DNA from 2 places in the Exiguobacterium sp. s16 genome. Region 1 is predicted to be linked to the other one. Evidence: a T-box and tRNA genes for the amino acid it is inferred to sense, from the RefSeq annotation. Region 1 holds a T-box; the other holds one or more tRNA genes.

Region 1 (4,422 bases):
TGCATGAGACGCATGATTGAGTCGAGCGTGTAGGCGAGCACTGAACGTGTCGTCGCTTTCGCCGCCTCGTCCTCACCGTAGAGCGTGAGTTTCGCCATCTCGATGTACCAGTTACAGAACTCTTCCCAGATGAAGTTGTACAAGTAACGACCGGCTTCGCCGAACTCATACTTGTCGACGAGACGCGTCACTTGGTCGATCGTGTCGTTCAAGCGTGTGAGAATCCACTTGTCGGCGAGCGTCTTCTCACCTGACAAATCGATATCCTCATACTTCATGCCGTCCATATTCATGAGGGCGAAACGGCTCGCGTTCCAAATCTTGTTCGCGAAGTTCCATGTCGACTCGATCTTCTCCCAATAGAAGCGAAGGTCGTTCCCTGGTGTCGATCCTGTGAGGAGGAACCAGCGGAGCGAGTCCGCGCCGTATTGGTCGATGACTTCCATCGGGTCGACGCCGTTTCCGAGCGATTTCGACATTTTGCGGCCTTCCGAGTCGCGGATGAGACCGTGGATGAGCACGTCGTTGAACGGCTGCTTCCCAGTGAACTCGAGCGATTGGAAGATCATGCGCGATACCCAGAAGAAGATGATGTCGTAACCCGTGACGAGCGCGCTCGTCGGGAAGTAACGTTTGAAGTCTGCTGAGTCCGTGTCCGGCCAGCCCATCGTCGAGAACGGCCAGAGCGCTGACGAGAACCATGTGTCGAGCACGTCTTCGTCTTGGTGCCAGTTCTCACTGTCAGCCGGTGCTTCTTTACCTACATAGATTTCTCCTGTCTCGTTGTGGTACCACGCCGGGATGCGGTGGCCCCACCAGAGTTGGCGGCTGATACACCAATCGCGGATGTTCTCCATCCAACGGAGGTATGTGCCTTCGAACCGCTCTGGGACGAAGTTGACTTTCGTATCGTCATGTCCTTGTGCTTCGAGTGCTGCTTTCGCGAGCGGCTCCATGTCGACGAACCACTGTTTCGAAAGATACGGCTCGATGACCGCGCCTGAACGTTCCGAGTGTCCGACCGAGTGCGTGTGCGGCTCGATCTTGACGAGCGTGCCGTCCGCTTCTAAATCTTTCACGAGTTGCTTGCGGCATTCGAAGCGGTCGAGCCCTTCGTACTTGCCGGCGTTCTCGTTCATCTTGCCGCCTTCATCCATGACGAGGATGCGCGGGAGCTCGTGGCGGTTCCCAATCTCAAAGTCGTTCGGGTCGTGCGCCGGTGTGATCTTGACGCAACCTGTACCGAACTCCATGTCGACGTAGTCGTCGGCGACGATCGGGATCTCACGGTTCATGACCGGAAGCATGATCGTCTTGCCGACGAGGTGCGCGTAACGCTCATCTTTCGGGTTGACGGCAACGGCCGTATCGCCGAGCATCGTCTCTGGACGCGTCGTCGCGATCTCGATGTGGCCTGAGCCGTCAGCGAGCGGATACTTCATGTGGTAGAATGCGCCTTCGACTTCTTGATAGATGACTTCGATATCCGAGACGGCCGTCTTTTGCGCCGGGTCCCAGTTGACGATATACTCGCCGCGGTAAATCAAGCCCTTCTCATAAAGGCGGACGAATACTTCTTGGACCGCTTTCGAGAGTCCTTCGTCGAGCGTGAAACGCTCACGTGAGTAGTCGAGACCGAGGCCAAGTTTTGACCATTGGGCACGGATCGTGTCGGCGTACTCGTCTTTCCATTCCCACGTCTTCTCGAGGAACTTCTCGCGTCCTAGGTCGTAACGCATGATGCCGTCCTCACGGAGTTTCTGTTCGACTTTCGCTTGTGTCGCGATACCGGCGTGGTCCATCCCTGGGAGCCAGAGGACGTCATAGCCTTGCATGCGCTTGAGGCGCGTCAATAAATCTTGGAGCGTCGTGTCCCACGCGTGTCCGAGGTGAAGTTTCCCTGTTACGTTCGGTGGCGGGATGACGATCGTGTACGGCTGTTTTGAATCGTCCTCGTCTGCTTTGAATACGTCGTTCTCTAACCAGTAGTCATACCATTTCGCTTCCGTCGCACTTGGATCGTACTTCGTCGGCATGGTGATTTCGTTTGTCTCGTTGGCCATATGCCCAACCTCCTCTAATAATGTGGACAAAAAAACGGCTACTCTCGTCCTTAACGCTAAGGACGAAAGAAGCCGTATCTTCCGCGGTACCACCTTAGTTCGCCAACAGGTGGCGCCCTCAAAATCGAATAACGGTCGATGGACCGGACCTTCCTACTTCGTTCAAAAGGTCAGCTCCGAGGCGACTTCCGCACCATCCTTCGCGGCCTCGCACCAAGTGGCCGCGTCTCTGAAAAAGGATGTTGATTGCGTACTATTCCTCATCGTAGCTTTTGTTCGTATCTGTTAAACAATTGTAGCGACAGAAGCTGTTTCCGTCAAGATTACAGTGAAAACTCTTGTTGCAGCTCTTTGAACGTCGCGTCGACCGCTGCGAGCGTCAAGTCGATATCTTCGTCCGTGTGCACGGTCGAGAGGAACAATCCTTCGAACTGTGACGGTGGCAAGAACACGCCGCGCGCCGCCATCTTCTGATAGTAAGCGCGGAACAAGTCGAGGTTCGCCGTCTTCGCCTTCTCGAAGTTCGTCACTTTCTCGTTCGTGAAGAAGAATCCGAACATCGAGCCGGCCCGGTTCGTGTCGTGCGGGATGTTATACTTCTCGGCCGCTTTCGTGTAGCCTTCGGCGAGACGGTCCGCTTTGCGTTCGAACTCGGCGTAGTGCTCAGGCTTCAGTTGCGACAACGTCGTGTAGCCGGCAATCATCGCGAGCGGGTTCCCTGAGAGCGTCCCTGCCTGGTAAATCGGTCCTTGTGGCGCGATTTGTTCCATAATCTCGCGTTTCCCGCCATAGGCACCGACCGGAAGGCCGCCGCCGATGACTTTCCCGAGGCACGTCAAATCCGGCGTCACGCCGAAGTAACCTTGGGCACAGTTATAGCCGACCCGGAATCCGGTCATGACCTCGTCAAAGATGAGGAGCGAGCCGTATTGTTCCGTGATCTCGCGGAGTCCTTCGAGGAAGCCAGGTTGCGGTGGCACGAAGCCCATGTTGCCGGCCGCCGGTTCGACGATGACCCCAGCGATGTCGTCGCCGAACTTCTCGAAGGCGATGCGGAGGGCATCCAAATCGTTGTACGGCACCGTGAGCGTCTGGCTCGCCAAGTCTTTCGGTACGCCCGGCGAGTCCGGGAGACCGAGCGTCGCGACGCCCGAACCGGCCTTGATGAGGAGCGAGTCGCCGTGACCATGGTAGCAACCTTCGAACTTCAAGATTTTCGTCTTGCCCGTGTAGCCGCGTGCGAGGCGAAGTGCCGCCATCGTCGCTTCCGTACCCGAGTTGACCATGCGCACCATCTCGATTGATGGGACGCGCTCGATGACGAGCTCAGCCATTTTCGTTTCCAGCTCGGTCGGTGTCCCGAACGTCCAGCCTTTCTCGGCTTGCTCTTGAATCGCCTTCGTGACGACAGGGTCGCGGTGACCGAGGATGAGTGGTCCCCATGAGAGGACGTAATCGATATACTCGTTGCCATCGATGTCGTAGACGCGTGAGCCTTCACCGCGTTCAGCGAAGATTGGCGTCATGCCGACTGATTTATAGGCACGGACCGGGCTGTTCACCCCGCCCGGCATGAGCGGACGTGCTTGTTCGAACGCTGCTTCTGAGCGTGTTTGTTTGTAGGTCATGCGTAGTCTCCTTCCAAATAGCGACAGACGTCTTTTGCGAAATACGTGACGATGAGGTCCGCACCGGCCCGTTTGAAGCCGACCATCGTCTCCATGACGATGCGTTGCTCATCGACCCAGTCGTTCAAAGCAGCCGCTTTGACCATGGCGTACTCTCCACTCACGTTATACGCCACGATCGGCATATCGAGCGAGTCGCGCATGTCACGGATGATGTCCATGAAGGCGAGCGCCGGTTTGACGATCATGAAGTCAGCACCTTGCTCGACGTCCGATTGTGATTCACGGAACGCTTCTCGGCGGTTGGCCGGGTCCATCTGATAGCCTTTGCGGTCACCTTCACCAGGTGCCGATTGGGCTGCGTCACGGAACGGTCCGTAGTACGCCGATGCGTACTTGACGCCGTAACTCATAATTGGGATATGGTTGAATCCGTTTTGGTCGAGCCCTTCACGGATGGCGGCGACGAAGCCGTCCATCATCGAGCTTGGTGCGATGATGTCAGCGCCTGCTTGCGCTTGCGTGATCGCCGTCTGGACGTGAAGCGGTAGCGACGCGTCGTTATCGACGTCACCATTCTTCACGATGCCGCAGTGGCCCGTCGACGTGTATTCACATAGGCACGTGTCGGCGATGACCGTGAGCTGTGGCGCCCACTCTTTCACTTTACGGATCGCTTCTTGGACGATGCCGTGGTCGTGATACGCTTCCGTACCTTCCGGATCTTTATG
Region 2 (4,422 bases), on a different contig from region 1:
TCGTTCATCGAGACGACGCTCGGTTCGGTCGAGACGGAACTGCAAGCGTTCGAGAAAGAACAGTTTCGATTGGCGATGGAGCAAGGGGCCTTACCCGAACAGTCACTCGAGGACGTGTATGACGCGTACTATTGTTTTCTAGACGGGGCGCTTCTTTCGCTCTTCACGCTTGAGACGAATCGCGTCAAACGGCAACGGGCCGCATTCACGATTTTCAAGAAAGGAGTCGGTTGGACATGAAACAAGATCAACTAGCCTGGGTTTGGCTCGTGCTCGCCGGTCTGCTCGAAATCGTTTGGGCGACGACGATGAAGCTGTCGAACGGGTTCACGGTGCTCGGTCCGAGCGTGATGACGATTCTATTATTGATTGTGAGTTTTGGATTGTTGGCGATGTCGTTCCGCACCTTACCGGCGGGGACGGGATACGCCGTCTTTACCGGCATCGGAGCCGTCGGAACGGTCATCGTCGGGGCGCTCTTGTTCGACGAGGCGCTCACCGGGATGAAGCTCGTCTTTATCATCACGCTTCTGATCGGTGTGGTCGGACTGAAACAAGTGACGGGAGGTGAGTCGGCATGAGTTGGGTATTTTTGATTGGTGCGGGTCTTGCTGAGATGATGGCCGTCTTTTGGATGGGTAAATCAAAAGGCTATCAGATTGTTAAATGGTCGATCTTGTCGGTCGGAACGTTTGCCTTAAGCTTTTATTTATTGTCGCGTTCGCTCGAGACGCTCCCGCTCGGATTGGCGTATTCGATTTGGGTCGGGATTGGGGCGGCCGGCGGGGTCGTGCTCGGCATGCTGTACTTGAACGAATCCCGGGACCAGTGGCGCATCTTCTTCTTATTGCTTATTATCGGAAGCGTCATCGGATTGAAAGTTGTCGCGTGATCAGGATTAGCTTCGAATAAAAACGGGAATTGAATAGTTCAGACTGTGAACGAAAGGGGCGGGGACGATGAGTCATATCAAACTGCAATCCGAGCGTCTACGACTCGAACCTTACACGATTGCTGATTTTTATTTCGTGAAATCGCTACTCCAAGATCCGCGCGTGATGCGTTTCATTAGCCCGGACGGAAAGCCATATACGGATGAACAGACGATCGAATGGTTCGAGCGCCAGTTGGCCCGCTATCAGACGGGTCGTCAAACCGGGTTGCTCAAATTGATGTCGCATGAAAATGACGAGCCGATCGGTCATGCCGGCACGTTGCTCCATGAACTCGACGGCACGATTGAACTTGAAGTCGGATATTGGTTGGCGCCGAAGCATTGGCATATGGGCTACGGACGCGAGGCAGCGGCTCGCCTTATGCGTCATGCGTTCGAAGAAGGTGAGAAAGAGATCATTTCCTTGATTCATCCGGATAACGTCCCATCGCAACGAGTCGCGAAAGCGAACGGATTGCATTGGGACCGTGACACCGAGTATCAAGGCATGCTCGTCTCGGTATATGCCGGTGATTTAGAGCGGTTATGCCGCCATATGAAACGGGAAGAAATGACGCGTTGAAAAAAAGTAAAAAAAGTTTTAAAAAACAGTTGCCAAGGCATTAGTTTCTTGATATATTAATAGTGTCCTTAAGAGAGGACACGACCTGATTCTGTAGCTCAGCTGGGAGAGCGCTACCTTGACAGGGTAGAGGTCGCTGGTTCGAGCCCAGTCAGAATCACTTGGGTGCCAAACCCGATGCGAAACCCATAGGAACGTGGGTTTCCGCGACGCCACTTCTTGCGAGAAGTGGCTTTTTTTGTTTTTCTTTCAATTGACAGTCTACATACACAGTTGGTATATTCCTCTCAATACATACAGAAACGGGGAGTTATACGATGGTCTTAACCGGAACAATCGTCAACGCGGCGTTGATCGTGATTGGCACATTACTTGGACTTTTATTTCACCGCATCCCCGAACGAATGAAAGAGACGGTCACCGCAGCCATCGGTCTCGCCGTCGTCTTGCTGGGGATTCAAATGGGGATGAAGAGTGAGAACTTTTTAATCGTCATCGGCAGTCTCGTCATCGGGGCGGCGCTCGGCGAATGGTGGAAACTTGATGAGAAGTTGAACGAGGTCGGCTATCAATTAGAACGCCGACTCGGCGGCAAGAGCAAGTCGAGTATCGCCGAAGGCTTCATCACGGCGACGCTCATCTTCGTCATCGGGGCGATGGCGGTCATCGGGGCACTCGACAGTGGATTGCGCGGGGACCATGATGTCCTCTATACAAAAGGATTGATTGACGGCTTCACGGCACTCGTCCTTAGCTCGACGCTAGGGATTGGGGTCATGTTCTCGGCCGTCCCGGTTCTCTTATACCAAGGGGCAATCGCCTTGCTCGCCATCCAAATCATGAAGTTTATCCCGGAATCGCTCATGGATGACTTTATTTTAGAAATGACAGCGACCGGCGGCGTCATGATCGTCGCGATCGGTTTAAATTTGGTCGGCATCACTCGGATTCGCGTCGCGAATCTATTGCCGGGGATTTTGATGGTCGCCGTCATCGTCACCGTGTTACATATCTTTCAATGAACAAATGGACGGGCGCAAAAAACGCGCCCGTCCATTTTTGTATAGGTCATGACTTTTTTGAGTTGGAACGTAAAGCCTCGGTGATGAGTTGATCCCAGTCGGCGGCCTCACAGGATGATGTGCACGTCGGTTTGATCTCACAAGTGGCACATTTCCCGCCTTTTGCTTTTCGTGTGTATCGACCAAGCGCATAAACGGCGTATCCGAAGACGCCAAGGCCAATCAATAGATCAAATAAAGACATCTCATTTCCTCCTTGTCACGAAAATCCGAGTAGACGGCCGATTTGGTAGATGAGCAACGATACGACATACGCCACGCCTAATCCGTAAAGGCTAGCGACCCACGTCAGCTTGGCGCTTCCTACCTCGCGCCGAATGACAGCAACGGTCGCCAGGCACGGCACATAAAGCAAGACGAACGCCATGAAGCTATACGCGCTCAACGGAGTGAACACGGGAAATAATGAAGCCGACAAATCGGATTCACTGACCGCATAGATGATCGCCATCGTCGAAACGACGACTTCTTTCGCCAAAAAACCGGTGATGAGTGCAGCGCCCGCTTGCCAGGTCCCAAATCCGAGCGGTACCAACAACGTCGCGATGACGCCACCGACCATGGCGAGAAAACTCTCGTCCATCGGCACGTCGAACCCATTTGGGCCGGAATAAGCGAGCAACCAAATGAAGACGGAACCTCCAAAGATGAACGTACCGGCTTTTCGGACGAACCCTTTTGCTTTTTGCCACGTGCTGCGCCAAAGCGTCAACCCCTGAGGGACCCGGTAAGGAGGTTGTTCGACGATAAAGAGGCTATTTCGGTCTTCTGCGGCCAAGAGGGACGTAAAAATTTTAGCGATGATCAATGCCAAGATGATTCCTAACATATAGAGCGACAGGACGACGAGCGCTTGATTCGATGCAAAAAAGCTAGCAGCAAAGACGGCGTAAATCGGTAGACGTGCAGAGCAAGACATGAACGGTGAAATGAATATCGTCACCAGCCGTTCGCGCTCCTCCTCGATCGTTCGGGCGGCCATGATACCCGGGACGTTGCAGCCGAAGCCGATGATCATCGGGATGAAGCTTTTCCCGTTCAGTCCAACGAGTTGCATGAAACGATCCATGACGATGGCGACGCGCGCCATATATCCTGAGTCCTCTAAGAATGAGATGAAGAAAAAGAGCACAAAGATTTGCGGCACGAAGACGAGGACGCCGCCGACACCGGCGATCACACCTTCGATGATCAACGCTTGGATGAAGGACGAGGTCCCGAGCGTTTGTAACAACCAGCTCGTTCCCGATGTGAGGGGACCGGTCAACAATCCATCCAATACATCGGATAAGGGCGCGCCGACCCAGTTGAACGTGATATGGAACAAGCTATAGAGCACCGCGAAGAAAATCGGTAAGCCCCAGATCGGATGTGTGACGACGGCATCGATGCGATCAGTCAGCGTGACGCGCCGGGTATTCCGTTCCTCGACGACGTGCTGACGAACGTCTTTCGTCCACTCGCGTCTTCGTTCCGTGATATGGGCATGAGCGAAGCGACCGAGTTTCATTTCCAACGTCTTTCGAATCGCGAGGACGGTTGGTGCTGAAGACTCAAGTAGCTCGGAAATGACGCGGTTTCCAGCCAAGTATTGGACAGCGACCCAGCGGTCACGGTCGGAGCGGCCGATCGCGTCCAAAATTTGTTGAATCGCTCGTTCGGTATCTTGCCCGTAGTCAAGGATGAACGGGTCGCGTGGTTTCGATTGAAGCGAGGATAAAAGGACATCACAACCGGCTCCGGTGCGCGCTGTGATGGGGAAAATATCGACGTTCAACCGTTCGCGCAACCGTTCTAGATTGATGGTGATCCCCCGTCCTTCA

The links. A T-box is a leader RNA that pairs with one kind of tRNA and senses whether it is charged. The one in region 1 lies ahead of KNP86_RS01110 (valine--tRNA ligase), so its partner is inferred to be a tRNA-Val.
Region 2: it has a tRNA-Val gene. The T-box ahead of KNP86_RS01110 (valine--tRNA ligase) is inferred to sense a tRNA for this amino acid. The anticodon was not compared.

The regions. Positions count from the first base shown of each region.
Region 1 covers NZ_JACSLM010000001.1:207,645-212,066, reverse strand. The annotation lists gene KNP86_RS01110 (valine--tRNA ligase) at 1-2,063, opposite strand, end outside; T-box leader at 2,119-2,339, opposite strand; gene hemL (glutamate-1-semialdehyde 2,1-aminomutase) at 2,387-3,691, opposite strand; gene hemB (porphobilinogen synthase) at 3,688-4,422, opposite strand, start outside.
Region 2 covers NZ_JACSLM010000005.1:129,601-134,022, reverse strand. The annotation lists gene KNP86_RS10905 (TetR/AcrR family transcriptional regulator) at 1-240, shown strand, start outside; gene KNP86_RS10900 (DMT family transporter) at 237-581, shown strand; gene KNP86_RS10895 (DMT family transporter) at 578-892, shown strand; gene KNP86_RS10890 (GNAT family N-acetyltransferase) at 960-1,517, shown strand; tRNA gene KNP86_RS10885 (tRNA-Val) at 1,605-1,677, shown strand; gene KNP86_RS10880 (DUF554 domain-containing protein) at 1,835-2,539, shown strand; gene KNP86_RS10875 (hypothetical protein) at 2,586-2,783, opposite strand; gene feoB (ferrous iron transport protein B) at 2,799-4,422, opposite strand, start outside.